DNA from 2 places in the Nonomuraea sp. NPDC050404 genome. Region 2 is predicted to be linked to the other one. Evidence: riboswitches for the same ligand, from Rfam matches in the RefSeq annotation. Region 2 holds a riboswitch; the other holds the start of a gene.
The links. Region 2 has a riboswitch for cobalamin ahead of AB0I81_RS42670 (CbtB domain-containing protein). Riboswitches for the same ligand answer to the same signal wherever they lie in the genome.
Positions count from the first base shown of each region.

Region 1: it holds a riboswitch for cobalamin, as region 2 does, so the genes downstream of both, AB0I81_RS25935 (ABC transporter substrate-binding protein) here and AB0I81_RS42670 (CbtB domain-containing protein) in region 2, are expected to answer to the same signal.

Region 1 is NZ_JBFAKB010000009.1:185,234-192,978, forward strand. Features, by position in the region: gene AB0I81_RS25920 (carbohydrate ABC transporter permease) at 1-332, opposite strand, end outside; gene AB0I81_RS25925 (sugar ABC transporter permease) at 329-1,282, opposite strand; gene AB0I81_RS25930 (ABC transporter substrate-binding protein) at 1,279-2,565, opposite strand; cobalamin riboswitch at 2,780-2,902, shown strand; gene AB0I81_RS25935 (ABC transporter substrate-binding protein) at 3,060-4,049, shown strand; gene AB0I81_RS25940 (iron ABC transporter permease) at 4,046-5,125, shown strand; gene AB0I81_RS25945 (ABC transporter ATP-binding protein) at 5,122-5,964, shown strand; gene AB0I81_RS25950 ((2Fe-2S)-binding protein) at 5,961-6,740, shown strand; gene metE (5-methyltetrahydropteroyltriglutamate--homocysteine S-methyltransferase) at 6,719-7,745, opposite strand, start outside.
Region 2 is NZ_JBFAKB010000020.1:89,274-97,018, reverse strand. Features, by position in the region: gene cobN (cobaltochelatase subunit CobN) at 1-457, shown strand, start outside; gene AB0I81_RS42695 (cobyrinate a,c-diamide synthase) at 412-1,782, opposite strand; gene cobO (cob(I)yrinic acid a,c-diamide adenosyltransferase) at 1,779-2,381, opposite strand; gene AB0I81_RS42685 (VWA domain-containing protein) at 2,384-4,552, opposite strand; gene AB0I81_RS42680 (histidine phosphatase family protein) at 4,556-5,230, opposite strand; gene AB0I81_RS42675 (CbtA family protein) at 5,248-6,042, opposite strand; gene AB0I81_RS42670 (CbtB domain-containing protein) at 6,051-6,239, opposite strand; cobalamin riboswitch at 6,272-6,401, opposite strand; gene AB0I81_RS42665 (glycoside hydrolase family 28 protein) at 6,577-7,745, shown strand, end outside.

The sequences.
Region 1 (7,745 bases), on a different contig from region 2:
AGCAGCAGCGTGCGCCGCCCGCGGAAGTCGATCCTGGCCAGGGCGTAGGCCGCCAGCGAGTCGAAGATCAGGGTCAGCACCGTGACGCCGCCGGCGAACACGAGGCTGTTGAGGAACATCCTGGCGAACGGCAGCGTGTCCAGGATGGTGGCGAAGTTGTCCAGCGTCGGCGCCCCCGGCAGCAGCGTCGGCGGCCACCGGTCGATGTTCGCCTGCGACTTGAACGCGGTGAGCAACACGATCAGCGTCGGCAGCACCATGAACGCGATCGCCGCCAGCGTGAGGACCAGCAGCAGGATCCGGCCGGTCCAGGTACGGGTCACGGCCGTCATCCCTGATCTCCTTCACGTCGTCCGAACCACCGGTACTGGATCGCGCTGAAGACCAGCGTGATCAGCATCAGCGTCATGGCCAGCGCGGAGGCGATGCCGCGTTCGAGGTTGCCGAAGCCCTCGGTGAACAGCGTCATCACCACGGTCTCCGTGCTGCGGTAGGGGCCGCCCTTGGTCAGGATGTAGATCTGGTCGAAGGCCTGCAGCGCGGCGATGAGCGCGAAGATCATCACGAACTCCAGGCTGTTCATCAGGCCCGGCAGGGTGACCGAGGTGAACCGGCGCAGCACTCCGGCGCCGTCCACCTGCGCCGCCTCGTACAGGTGGCGCGGGATGGCCTGCAGGCCGGCCAGGAAGATGATCAGGTAGAAGCCGGACATCTTCCACACCGCGACGAACACCACGGTCGGCATCGCCCAGGTCGGCGATTCGAGCAGGTCGCCCAGGTGCACGCCCACGTTGCCCAGCCAGTGGCTGACCAGGCCGACGTTCGGGTCCAGCAGGAACTGCCAGGCCAGCGCCGCCACCGCGAACGACATGACGAACGGCATGAAGAATACCGTCCTGGCCAGGCCGCGCATCGGCATTTTGCGGTTCAGCAGCAGCGCCCCGAGCAGCGCGACCACGACGACCGACGGGGTGAACAGCAGCGCGTAGATCCCGGTGGTCAGGAACGACTGCCGGACCTCCGGATCCGTCGCGATCTTCAGGTAGTTGTCCAGGCCGACCCAGTTCGCCTCGTTGAACCCGCTGGAGTCGGTGAAGGACACCAGCAGGGTCTGGATGATCGGCCAGAACTGGAAGACGGCCAGCAGCACGATCGCGGGCGCCAGGAACGACGCGGCCCGCCGGCCCTTGCCCGCCTCGGCGCCGCCGGCCCGCCGTGGCCCGTTGCCGCCGAGTCGCCGGGGCGCCCGGTAGGCGCGCGCGCCCTGCTCCGTGGCCGTCATTCCCGCTCCTCGTTCAGCTTCGCCTGGATCTTGCGGTGCGACTCGGCGAGCACCCGGGAGACGGGCTCACCGGTGATCGACTTCTGTGTCGCGGTGTCGAAGTCGGTGCTCACGCCCGTGTAGTCGACGACCCCGCCGAAGTCGACCACCGCGTCCTCGCTGGACCTCGAGATCGAGGCGACGTCCGGGTTGGCGGACAACTCCTCCGGGCTCACGTCGGTCCTGTTCGGCGGCCAGCCGGAGCCGACCGACCACTCGATCTGGCGTTGCTTGCCGTTGAAGAAGGCGAAGAACCGGTCCGCCGCCGCCAGCTTCGCCTCGTCGGCCTGGACGGTGGCGTACATGCTGATCGAGTGGGTGCCCACCGACTTCGCCCGCGGGCCCGCCGGGATGGGCGCGATGCCGTAGTCGATGCCCGCCTGCTTGGAGCGCTGGGCCATCCACGGCCCGAGCACGATCATGGCCGCCTTCTTGGCCGCGAACAGGTCGGTCGCGGCGAGGTCGTCCATCCCGGCGGGGGAGATCCGGTGCTCGCGCACCGCGTTCTGCCAGTACGTCAGCGTCTCGGTGTTGCGCGGGCCGGACAACACGGCCTGGCCGTCGCGGATCACGCCGCCGCCGTTCTGGGCGAGCATGCCGCTCCAGATCACCTGAGAGGCGGCGCCGTGGCTGGTCAGGGCCAGGCCGTACTGCTCGGGGACGCCGTCGCCGTTCTGGTCGACGGTCAGCTTCCTGGCCGCCTCGACCCATTCGTCCCAGGTCTTCGGCGGCTCATGGAGGCCCGCCGCCTCGAACATCGTCTTGTTGTAGTAGAGCATGTCGGGCGCGAAGGCGAACGGCACGCCGTAGTTCCTGCCGTCCACCTTCGAGGCCTGCACGGCCGCCGGGACGTAGTTCGCCGCGTCGGCGGCGTGCTCGCGGTAGTGCCCGTCGAGCGGGACGAACGCCGCCTTCTTGATGTACGTCACCGCGGAGGAGGTCGGCTGGGCCACGATGTCGGGGCCCAGGTTCGCCGACAACGCCGGAAGCAGCTTGTTCGCGATCACGTCCCAGGTGTTGGCCTGTGGCCTGATCTCGATGTCGGGGTTGGCCCGGTTGAAGTCGCCGATGAGCTTCTCGTACATCTTGCCGTCGGCCTCGGTGAAGCCGTGCCACAACGTGAGCACCAGCTTGCCGTCGCTCCGCGCGGACGGGGCGCCGCACGCGGCCGAGCTCAGAAGGAGGACCGCGGCGACCGCCGCCCGCCATCGCGCACTGCGGATGGGTCGCGCGTGCTCTCTCATGATCTCCCCTCGATCGCACGGCTGCGTTCCGGGAATTGATAACGTTAACAGCAACGTTCGTCAACCGGCATCAACGCCTGTGGCCAGCCGGAACCGTTCAGAAGATGCTGCCGACAAGGCGTTGGCTGATAACGATAACAATCCTGCGACGGCGGCCCGCGAACAGCGGTGGGCGCGGGTGTGAGACGATTCCGGGCGAAGGCGACGGCGGAACAGAGGAAGCCGGTGTGAATCCGGCGCGGTCCCGCCACTGTGATCGGTGAGCGATCCCCGACGAAGGCCACTGCCCATGGGCGGGAAGGCCGGGGAGAGCGTCGACCCGAGAGCCAGGAGACTCACGCGGTCGCCTCCTCGAGGAAATTGGGGCGGATCTCCCCAAGAGAGGATGGTGACGGCCATGCCGCGCGTACGGCGTGAGGTGTTGCCGCTGCCCGCCATGCGGGCCTTCTCCTGCGATCCCGTCCCGGGTCATGCCGTCAGGAAAGGTCGCGCCCATGACGAGCCGACGCTCGCTCCCCTTCCGCCTTCTGGCGTCCGCCCTGCTGATCACCGGACTGGTGGCCGGCTGCGGAGGCCCTCCACCTGACGCCGCACCCGCACCGGCCGCCGCGGGCTTCCCCGTCACGGTGGCCAACTGCGGCGTGAACACCACCTACCGGCAGCCGCCGCGGCGGGCGGTCACGATGAACCAGCACGTCACCGAGATCCTGCTGGCGCTCGGGCTGGAGAAGTCGATGGCCGGCACCGCCTATCTCGACGACCGCGTCCCGCAGCGGTACGAGGCCGCGTACAAGAGCGTCAAGGTGCTGGCCGAGGAGTACCCCTCGTACGAGGCGCTGCTGTCGGCCGAGCCCGACTTCGTCTACGGCGGCTTCGACAGCGCCTTCGACGACAAACAGGGGCGCGGCAGGGACGCGCTGGCCAAGACCGGCATCCACTCCTTCCTCAACCTGGAGGCCTGCCCGTCCGGGCCGGTGACCATGGACCTGCTGGAGGAGGAGGTCCGCACGATCGGCCGGATCTTCGGCGTCGGCGACCGCGCCGAGCGGCTCGTCACCGAGCTGCGCGGCGTGCTCGACGGCGTCAAGGGCAAGGTCGGGGACGCCGGGAAGGTCAAGGTGTTCGTGTACGACAGCGGCGACAAGACCGCCTTCACCGCGGGCGGCGCCGGCATCGGCAACGACATGATCACCCGGGCGGGCGGCACCAACCTGTTCGCCGACCTGGACAAGGCGTTCGGCGACGTGTCGTTCGAGCAGGTCGCCGAGCGCGCGCCCGAGGCGATCGTGATCTACGACTACGGCGACCAGACCGTGGCGGACAAGAAGAAGTTCCTGCTGGCCAACCCGGCGCTCAAGGACGTGCCCGCGATCAAGGAGCAGCGGTTCGCGGTGTTGCCGCTGTCGTCCACGGTGCTGGGCGTCAGGGCGCCGGAGGGGGTGGAGTCGCTGGCGCGTCAGCTTCACCCCGACCGCTTCTCGTGAGCGGGGCCACGGCATCGCGGCCGGAGCCCGAAGCCGAGCCGCGTGCCCGTGCCGTGCGCCTGCCGTACGGGATGGTGCTGGTCCTGCTGGGGGCGGCGCTCGTGGTGGCGGCGACGGCCGGGATCGCGGCCGGGTCGGTCGGGCTGGCGGCGGGGGAGGTGTGGGCGATCGTGCTGCACCGGATCGTGCCCGCCGCGATCGAGCCCGCCTGGCCGCCGGTGCGGGAGACGATCGTGATGGACGTGCGCGTGCCGCGCGTCCTGCTGTGCGGGATCGTCGGCGCGGGCCTGGCGGTGTGCGGGATGGCGCTGCAGGCCCTGGTACGCAACCCGCTGGCCGACCCGATGTTGCTCGGCGTCTCCTCCGGGGCGAGCGTCGGCGCGGTGACCGTGCTGGTGCTGAACCTCTCGTTGTTCGGCGCGTTCTCGCTGCCGCTGGCCGCCTTCGCCGGCGCCCTGGCCGCCCTGACGGCGGTGTACGTCCTGGCCCGCTCCGGAGGGCGGATGACCACCGTACGGCTGGTCCTGGCCGGAGTCGCCACCGCCGAGGTGCTCTCGGCCATCGCCAGTTACCTCATCGTCACCTCCGGCGAACCGCGCAAGGCCGAGTCGGCGATGCGCTGGATGCTGGGCGGCTTCGGCGGCACCACCTGGGACCTGGTGCCCATCCCGGCGGCGGCGGTGCTGCTCGGGACGGTGGCGCTGCTCGGCGTCTCCCGGCCGCTCAACCTGCTGCTGGCGGGGGAGGAGGCGGCCGCCTCGATGGGCCTGAACGTGCACCGCTTCCGCGCCGCCCTGTTCGTGCTCGTCGCGCTGGTGGTCGGCGCGATCGTCGCGGTCAGCGGCTCGATCGGGTTCGTCGGGCTGATGTTGCCGCACATCGCCCGCCTGCTGGTCGGCGCCGAGCACCGCCGCGCCCTGCCGGCCGTCGCCCTGCTCGGCGCGGCCTTCCTGATCACCGCCGACCTGGCGGCGCGCACCGTGATCGCTCCCGAGGAGGTCCCGATCGGCGTACTGACCGCACTCGTGGGCGGCCCCTTCTTCCTGTGGCTGATGCGCCGGAGGGCCGCCCGATGACGACGCCGGGGACCCTGCGGGTCGAACGCGTGGGCGTCACCGTCTCCGGCCGTGACCTGGTACGCGAGGCGAGCCTGGAGGTGGCGCCCGGCGAGGTCGTCGCGCTCGTCGGCCCGAACGGCGCGGGCAAGTCCACCCTCTTGCGCACCCTGTACCGCGCCCGCCGCCCCACCTCGGGCCGGGTGCTGCTGGACGGCGAGGACGTCTGGCGGATGGGCGGCAGGCGGCTGGCCCGGCGGCTGGCCGCCGTCATGCAGGAGACGCCGGGGGAGTTCGAGCTGACCGGGTACGAGGTGGTGGCCATGGGGCGCAGCCCGTACAAGCGGGCCTTCCAGGGGGACGACGCCGGCGACCGGAAGATCATCACTGACGCGCTGGCGGCGCTGGACGTCACCGGGCTCGCGCGGGCGCCGTTCGACCGGCTGTCGGGAGGGGAGAAACAGCGCGTCCTGATCGCCCGCGCCCTCGCGCAGCAGACCGGCACGATCGTGCTGGACGAGCCCACCAACCACCTCGACCTGCGCCACCAGCTCGACGCGCTGCGGCTGGTGCGTGGCCTGGGCGTGACCGCGGTGATCGCGCTGCACGACCTCAACCTGGCCGCCGCCTTCTGCGACCGGATCTGCGTCATGGACGCCGGCCGCGTCGTCGCCGACGGCCCGCCCGCGCGGGTCCTCACCCCCGGGCTGCTCGCCGAGGTGTACGAGGTGGACGCCGAGGTGACCATTCACCCCGGCACCGGCATCCCGCAGATCAACGTCCTGCCCGGCCTTCCCCTGTCCGGTTCCGGAGGAAGCGCGTCCCCACAGCCCGGCCATGAAGGGAGCACCGCGCCATGACCCCGTTGCGGCCCGCGCCGCCCGCGTCCGTCGCCGAAGCCCTGTCGGACCTCGCCACCATCGGCCCGTTCTTCGCGATCACCGTCGGGGACGCGGACGGCGCCTGGCGTCCCATCGCGCACGCCTACGCCGAGGGCATGCCGCACCTGGTGGCGGCCCGCGCCGCCCGCTACCGCACCTCCGAGTTACGCGTCGCCGCCTCGATCGTGCAACTCGGGCACGCCGCCCGCCTGTGGTCGCTCACGCTGGGCTGCGCCGTCGCTCACGGCCTCGTCCCCGATCTCGACGACCTGCACCAGGAGACCGAAGGCGCGGCCCTCCTGGTGCCCCGGCCCCGAGGGTGGCTCGTGCCTGACGCGCTGCCCCAGCCCCGAGGGTGGCTCATCCCTGATCCGCTGCCCCGGCCCGGCGGGTGGCCGGACTCCGAGACGCTCGCACCGGTGTTGTACCGCCTGGTCATGGAGGAGCACCTGGCCGCGCTGGCCGCCGGGCTCCGGGTCAAGGTCGCCTCGGGGCTGCTGCACGGGAACGCCGCCTCCGCGCTGGCCGAGGCCGCCCGCGAGCTCATCAAGGCCCGCCCCAGCCTGCGCGCACCCGTCACCGAGCTGACCCGGCGGCTGCTCGGCACGGGAGACCTGCGCGGCAGGGGCCTGCCCCTCAACCGGGACTTCGCCTTCCGCCGCAGCACCTGCTGCCTGTACTACCGGGTCCCCGGCGGCAGCGGATGCGGCGACTGCTCACTGGACCGCGACCGTCACCGCCCGCCCGACGGTTGATCGAGGGCGGCGGGCAGGGCCGCTCTGACGCGGGCCGCGGCGGCGACCATGTTGCGCAGGGCAGATTCGATCTCGGCGGGCTCGCGGGTGCGCAGCCCGCAGTCGGGATTGACCCAGAGCCGGTCGGGCCCGACGGACCTGAGCAGGTGGCGCAGCGCGTCGGCCATCTCCTCGACGCCGGGGACGCGGTGCGAGCGGCTGTCGTACACGCCGGGGCCCACCCCGCCGCGGAAGAGCGCGGCACGCGGGCCGGACAGCGGTCCCATGCGGGGACGCGCCGACTCGACGCTGGTGACGTCGGCGTCGAGGGCGCCGATGGCCGCGAGCACGTCCTCCGACCACGACTGGCAGATGTGGGTGTGGATCTGGGTGGTGTCGGCGATGCCCGAGGTGGCCAGCCGGAACACGCCGGTGGCCCAGGACAGGTAGAAGGCGCGCTGGGCCTGCCGCAGCGGCAGGAGCTCGCGCAGCGCGGGCTCGTCGATCTGGATGATGCCGATGCCGGCGGCCTGGAGGTCGTGGATCTCGTCCCGCAGCGCGAGGGAGAGCTGCCGGGCGATGTCGGCGCGTGGCAGGTCGGTGCGCGCGTAGGAGCGGGCCAGCAGCGTGACGGGGCCGGTGAGCACGCCCTTGACCGGGCGGTCCGTGCGCGACTGGGCGTAGGTGGCCCAGCGGACGGTCATCGGGGCGGGGCGGGAGACGTCGCCGTAGAGGATCGGCGGGCGTACGTAGTGGGTGCCGGACGCCTGCACCCAGCCGTGGCGGGTCAGGGCGAACCCCCGCAGCCGCTCGGCGAAGTACCTGACCATGTCCTCGCGCTCTGGCTCGCCGTGGACCAGCACGTCGAGGCCGAGCCGCTCCTGGAAGGCGATCACCCGGTCGATCTCGTCGCGTACCGCCCGTTCGTAGCCGGCCTCGTCGATCAGGCCGTCGCGCAGGTCCGCCCGCGCCCGGAGGACGCGTTCTGAGGGAGGGAACGAGCCGATGGTGGTGGTGGCCAGGTCG
Region 2 (7,745 bases):
CACCGTCCGCGCCCTCACCGGCAAGGCCCCGGCCGCCTACATCGGCGACAGCACCCGCCCGGACGCCGTACGTACCAGGACGTTGTCGGAGGAGACCTCACGGATCTTCCGCGCCAGGGTCGTCAACCCGCGCTGGCTGGCCGCGATGCGGCGGCACGGCTACAAGGGCGCGTTCGAGCTGGCCGCGACCGTGGACTACCTGTTCGGTTACGACGCGACCACCGGCGTGGTGGCCGACTGGATGTACGACAAGCTGACCGAGACGTACGTGCTGGACCCCGAGAACCAGGCGTTCATGGCCGAGTCCAACCCGTGGGCGCTGCACGGGATGGCCGAACGCCTCCTTGAGGCGGCCGAGCGCGGCATGTGGGAGCACCCCGACCCCGACGTGCTGCGCGGGCTGCGGGAGGTCTACCTCAAGACGGAAGGCGATCTGGAGGACGACACCAGCCGCTGAGCCGTCTCGGGCCTGCCCGCCCAGTGCAGGTGCAGGTACGAGGCCGTCACCAGGGCGTCGCCGTACCCGTCCGAGCCGCCGTCCCAGCGGAACAGCGGCCCGGACCGGTAGGCGACGGTGGTCCGGTGGAACTCGTGGCCCCGGTAGCGCTCGCCCGGCCTGGTCAGCGGCGAGTGGCCGACCGCGACGGCCTCCCGGTAGCCGAGCGTGAGCCGGGAGGTCATCGACGCGCGTCCCGGCACGCGCCCGCACATGGGCCGGCCGTCCAGCTCTTCGCACAGGTACAGCAATCCGGCGCATTCCGCCGCGATCGGCCCGGCGAAGGCCGCCACCTCGGCGCGCAGCGGCTCGTTCGCGGCCAGTTCCGCGGCGTACACCTCGGGGAAGCCGCCGCCGATCACGAGCCCGCCGGTGCCTTCCGGCAGGCGTTCGTCGCGCAGCGGGTCGAAGGTCACGACCTCCGCGCCGGCCGCGCGCAGCAACTCCACGTGCTCGGCGTACCCGAACGTGAACGCCGCCCCACCCGCCACCGCCACCACCGGCCGCTCCACCTGAACCGGCCGCTCCTCTGGGTGCCAGGGGGTCGCGTCGAGTGGGGGAGCCGGGTTGGTCGGGTCCCAGGGGGTGCCGTCGAGCGGGGGAGCCGAGGCGGCCAGTCGCAGCAGGGCGTCGAGGTCGCAGGAGCGGGACACCAGCGCGGCCAGCCGCTCCACCGCCGCCACCGCCTCGCCCTTCCGCTCGGCCGCCGGCACCAGCCCCAGATGCCGGGACGGCGTGACCACGGCCTCGTCCCGCCGGATCGCCCCCAGCACCGGCACGCCCGCCTCGGCCAGCGCCGCCCGGCACAACTCCTCGTGCCGGTCCGACCCGACCCGGTTCAGTACGACACCGCCCACCCGCACCCGCGCGTCGAACGTGGCGAACCCGTGCACCACCGCCGCCACCGACCTGCTCTGCCGCGCCGCGTCCACCACCAGCACCACGGGCGCGTCCAGCAGCCTGGCGACGTGCGCGGTCGAGGCGAAATCGCTCTCCCCGCGCCCGTCGAACAGCCCCATCACGCCCTCGACGACCGCGACGTCGCACCCCGCCGCGCCGTGCAGGAACAGCGGCGCCACCCGCTCCTCACCCTGCAGCCACGGGTCCAGGTTGCGCCCGGGACGGCCGGTGGCCAGCGCGTGGTAGCCGGGGTCGATGTAGTCGGGCCCCACCTTGTGCGGGGAGATCCGCAGGCCACGCGCCCGCAGCGCCGCCATCAGCCCGGTGGCCACCGTCGTCTTGCCGCTCCCCGACGAGGGCGCGGCGATGACCAGGCGGGGAATCACCACTCGATGCCCTTCTGGCCCTTCTGCCCGGCGTCCATGGGATGGCGTACCTTGCCCATCTCCGTCACCAGATCGGCGGCCTCGATCAGCCGCTTGGGCGCGTCCCTCCCGGTGATCACCACATGCTGGTTGCCCGGCCGCCCCGTGAGCGCCGCCAGCACGTCGTCCAGGTCCAGCCACCCCCACTTCAGCGGGTAGGTGAATTCGTCCAGCACGTAGAACCGGTACGTCTCGGCCGCCAGATCCCGCTTGATCTGCTCCCACCCCTCGCGGGCGTCGGCCGCGTGATCCTCCTCGGTGCCCGGCCGCTGGATCCACGACCAGCCCTCACCCATCTTGTGCCAGGTCACCGGCCCGCCCTCGCCGCTGTCGCCGAGGACCCGCAGCGCCCGTTCCTCCCCGATGCGCCACTTGGCCGACTTCACGAACTGGAACACGCCGACGGGCCATCCCTGGTTCCAGGCCCGCAGCGCCATGCCGAAGGCGGCCGTTGACTTGCCCTTCCCCGGCCCTGTGTGCACCATGAGCAGCGGCCTGGTGCGGCGCTGCCGGGTGGTGAGCCCGTCCTCGGGCACCACGGCGGGCTTCCCCTGCGGCATGATCAACTCGCCTTTCTGTAGTCACGCACGACCGACCCGAGGTCGGCCAGCCCATCGAGCGGTACGAGCCGCGCCCGCAACCGCGCCGCCAGCCGTACCGCCAGACCGAGCCGCACGGGCCCGCTCTCGCAGTCCACGACCACCACGGCGGTGCCCTCCAGCAGGGCGGCGGCCCGGTCCACGTCGCCGCCCGCCGTGGCGCGGCCGTCGGTCACCAGCACCAGCAGGGGCCGCCTGGCCGGGTCGCGCAGCCGTTCGACGCGCAGCACCTCCGCCGCCCGTACCAGTCCGGCCGCCAGCGGCGTGCGCCCGCCGGTCGCCAGCGTGCGCAGCCGGGCCGCGCCCGCCTCCACCGACGAGGTCGGCGGCAGCGCCACCTCCGCGCCCGAGCCCCTGAACGTGACCAGCCCCACCTTGTCGCGCCGCTGGTAGGCGTCGAGCAGCAGGCTGAGCACGGCCGTCTTGACGGCGGTCATCCGCTTGCGGGCCGCCATCGAGCCGCTCGCGTCCACCGCGAACAGCACCAGATTGCCCTCCCTGCCCTCACGGACCACCTCACGCAGATCGTCCCCGCGCAGCACCAGCCCGGGTCCGCGCCGCCCGCGCTCCCTCTGGTACGGGGCCGCCGCCCGGATCGTGGCCCCCAGGTGCAGGTCGTGCACGCGTCCTGACGGGCGGCGCGCGCCGGTGCCCTTGCCGTGCGCCGTCCGTGACCGCGACCGCCGCCCCGTGGCCCCCTCACCGATCCCCGGCACCTCCAGCAACGGCACCCGGTACGGCCGCGCCACCCCGGCCACCCGCAGGGCACCGTCCCGCGTGGCGTCCCCGGATTCCCCGGATTCCCCGGCCTCCTCGGCCGACGACTCCTGCCCAGCCCCGTCCTGCGCCCCCGCCCCGGGCGGCACCCGCCCGCCGGGCTGGTCATCCTGGCCGTCGCGGGCGCCGTCGTCGGAGAGCCGCTCGTCGTGCCGGTCATCGTGTGGGCCGTGCGAGTCGTGTGGCCCGCCACCGTCGGACGGGGATCCGTCTGCCGACGGCCCATCATGCGGTGACCCGTCAGGCGAGGACCCATCAGGTGAGGACCCATCCGGCGGTGATCCGTCCGGCCCGGAGGTCCCTGGCCGCTCGTCGTCCGGGTCGTCGTCCGGGTCGTCATCGCCCGACGTGCGCTCCAGCAACTCCTCCAGCAGTTCCTCATCCAGCCCAGGTGCGTCGAACGGATCCCGCCGCCGCCGATGCGGCAGCGACAACCGGGCCGCCGCCCGTACGTCATCGGTGGTGACCCGATCCCGTCCCTGCCAGGCGGCATGGGCGATGGCGGCGTTCGCCGTGACCAGGTCGGCCCGCAACCCGTCCACCTCGAACGCCGCGCACACCGTCGCGATCTGCCGCAGCCGCGCGTCGGGCAGCCGGACGCCGGGCACCCGCCTCCTGGCCTCGGCGATCCGGGCGGCCAGCGCCGCCTCCTCCCGCGCCCACCGGGCCGCGAACGCCTCGGCGTCGGCGTCGAAGGCCAGCCGCCGCCGCACCACCTCGGCCCGTTCGGCGGGCTCCCGGGACGCCTTGACCTCGACGGTCAGCCCGAACCTGTCGAGCAACTGCGGGCGCAGCTCGCCCTCCTCCGGGTTCATGGTGCCCACGAGCAGGAAACGGGCGGCGTGCCGGACGGAGACGGACTCGCGTTCGACGTAGCACATGCCCAGCGCGGCGGCGTCGAGCAGCAGATCGACGAGGTGGTCGTGAAGGAGGTTCACCTCATCCACGTACAACACGCCGCGATGGGCGGCGGCCAGCAGGCCGGGCTCGAACGCCTTGACCCCCTCCGTCAGCGCCCGCTCCACGTCGAGCGAGCCGACCAGCCGGTCCTCCGACGCGCCGACCGGCAGTTCGACCAGCGTGGCGGAACGGATGATGCCCTCGGCGCCGGGCTCGTGCGGGCCGTCGGGGCACTCGGCGGCGGGCGCGGCGGGATCGCAGGCGAAACGGCAGCCGGGCACCACGTCCACGGCGGGCAACTGGGCCGCCAGCGCCCGTACGATCGTGGACTTGGCCGTGCCCTTCTCCCCGCGTACGAGCACCCCGCCGACCCTGGGTGAGACGGCGTTCAGCACCAGCGCCAGCTTCAGGTCGGTGAGGCCGACGACGGCGCTGAACGGATAGGTGACGATCAAAACTCAGACCTTTCGGTTGACATGCGCGACCCGCCAGCCGTCTCGCGTGGCGGTCAGCTCGGTGGTGGACAGGGGCGCGAGGTCGAAGCGGGCGGCGGCCGGGGGATCCAGCCGGAGCGCGTGCCCGAGCGCCGCCCTGATGGTTCCCACGTCACAGACGGCGACCACCTCCTGGGTCTGGTACGCGCCACGCCCGTCGTGCGTTTCGCGCCAGCCGGGTCCGTCGCGCAGGGCTCCGCCGCGCAGGGAGTCCAGCCAGGCCGCCACCCGCGCGGCATGCGCGGCCGGGCTCTCACCGCCGTGCGGCGCCGAGCGCGGGTCGGCCGGCCAGTTCGCCAGCGCCTCCGGCTCCTCCCGCGCCACCCGCTCGTACGGCAGCCCCCGCCACCGGCCGCAGTCCGCCTCCCCGAGCGCCACGCATACACGCGGCTCCGGGCAGCCGAGGGCGATCGCGGTCTGCCGCGCGGCCCGCGCCGGAGCCGTGAACACCAAACGCGAATCCACGGCCACACCCCCGGCCCGTTCCGTCAAAGGGCCGGGGGCTCGGTGCCGCTCGGAAAGCAGCCCCCCAAGGGTGGCGGCGGCCCTGGTCAGGGACGCGGAGTCGGCCTCGTCGCCGTCATCGGGGAAGCACGCCGCGCGCATCCCCGCCGTCGTGGCGTGCCGGACGAACAACACTCCGATCAACTCGGCGATCAGCCCGGCGACGGCGCGGCGGCGGGCCCGGGAGCCGGTACGGACGCCGCTCGCCGGGCGGCCCGGTCGCTCACCCAGCCGAACAACACACCGAAGGCCGTCCAGAAGACGAGTTGCGTGCCGATCGAGGCGATCCGGAACTCCCACAGCAGCGTGGCGGGGAAGCCGTCGGGCACCTCGTCGATCGCGGGCAGCAACGACCACGCCGCGACCACCGGAACGAGGAAGGCGACCGCCGACCAGACCCAACGGGCCCACGGATCCTTCGTGGAGACCCGCCGGGCCGTCGCCACCGCGATCGCCGTCGCGGCCAGCCCGACGAGGACCATCACCACGTACAACAGCGTGCGGCCGCCGATCGTGTCCGGGTCGCCCACGGCCGGAGGATTAGCCGGATATTTCAGGAAAGGGACGAGGACAACCGCGCCGAACACCGCCGTCGCGGCGGCCAGCGCCAGAGGACCGTCCGAACGTGGCCCGACCCGCCCGCGCAGGCCCGCGAACACGAGCGCGAAGACCCCGCCCATGGCGAGCCCGTACAGGCCGGTCGCCAGGAAGAGCCCGGCCTTCTGCGCCGGCCTGCTCACCTCGGCCTCCTCACCGTGCGAGTGCGCCGCTTCTCCGCCGTCCGCGGGCGCCGCCCCTTCAGCCTCAGTGTCCTGGGCGGCGGCCGCCTCTTCGAGGGCGATCGCGCTGTCGACGTGCGGCTCCCCATAGAGGAAGGCGAAGCCGCCCGCGAGCAATCCGGCCAGCAGGCCCACCAGCAGGCCCCTGACCAGCAGGGTGCGTACCATGCCGGGCTCTAGTGGCAGGGCACGCCGAGCAGGTGCCGCCCGTCGTGCATCAACTCGTGCAGGAAGGTGCCCGTCTGCGAGACGGCGCCGTTGTCCATCAGGACGAGATACGCGACGAGCAACAGCAGCGGCACGGCCAGCAGCCAGGGGCGCAGGCGCGGAAAGGGAATCACGGAAGGAGTGGTGAGCCCACTCATGGAACCTCCTCAGGGTTGTCGCGTCCCATGTCGTGAGGTCACGGTCGCCAAGCGACCTGGCTCCCGGGATCTACGTCCCGGATACAGTGGCGCGTCCGCACCGGCATCTCACCGGATTTCCCTTGGACAACCGTGAAATCTACCGGAACGTATCCTTTCATCCGGTTCGAGTCAACAGCGGGAACGGCCCCTTATCAATCGGGCATCCCGGCGGCGGAGAGCATACGATGCAACCGTTTGCGGCCCTGATCCTGGTCAGATGTCCCGGAAGCATCTAGATCACTGCAACTGGTTGATTTATGCTCCGGATGTTCCGAGCCGGGTAGGGAGCCGCCCCATGCTGAGCCGTCGTGACGCCATGCGAGTCGTGGCGATGTCCGCCGTTGCCGTTCCGGTGCTCAGCACGGGAACGGCGCACGCCTCACCGGTGCCGCCGGCAGGGGGCGATCCGTGGGGGCTGGCCAACCTGATCGCGGCGCGGGTACGTCCGCCGAGATTTCCCCGCCGGCGGTTCGACATCAGGAAGTACGGCGCGGTCGGGGACGGGGTCACCGACTGCACGGCGGCCATCCGCGCCGCGATCAGGGCGTGCCATGCGGCGGGCGGCGGGCATGTGGACGTGCCCGAGGGGCGGTACCCGACCGGGGCCATCCACCTGCTGAGCAACGTGGACCTGCATGTCGGGGAGGGTGCCAGGCTGCTGTTCAGCACCGATCCGAAGGCGTACCTGCCGCTGGTGCTGACCAGGTTCGAGGGCGTCGAACTCTACAACTACTCGCCGCTGATCTACGCCTACGGCCAGCGGAACATCGCGGTGACCGGGTCGGGGGTGCTCGACGGGCAGGCCGACCAGGATCACTGGTGGCCGTGGAAGGGTTCGGGCGACGACGGCTGGGAGCCGGGCGAGCCGCACCAGGCCGCGGCGCGGACCGCGCTGTTCGCGCAGGCAGAGCAGGGGGTGCCGGTCGAGAAGCGGTTGTACGGCGAGGGCGGCTACCTGCGCCCGTCCTTCATCCAGCCCTACCGGTGCCAGAACGTGCTCATCGAGGGCGTCACCATCGTCGCCTCGCCGATGTGGGAGATCCACCCCACGCTGTCGCAGAACGTGCTCGTCCAGGGCGTCACGGTCCAGACGCACGGCCCGAACAACGACGGCTGCAACCCCGAGTCCAGCAAGATGGTGGTCATCCGCGACTGCACGTTCGACACCGGCGACGACTGCATCGCCATCAAGTCGGGCCGCAACGCCGACGGCCGCCGGGTCAACGTGCCCAGCGAGTACATCCTCGTCGAGGGCTGCACCTTCCGTGAGGGGCACGGCGGCATGACGATCGGCAGCGAGATGTCCGGCGGCGTGCGCCAGGTCTTCATCAGGGACTGCTCGATGTCCAGCCCCAACCTCGACATCGCGCTGCGCTTCAAGACGAACTCCGTGCGCGGCGGCTTCATCGAGGGCTTCCACGCCAGGGACCTGGAGATCGGCCAGGTCGGCGGCTCGGTCATCGA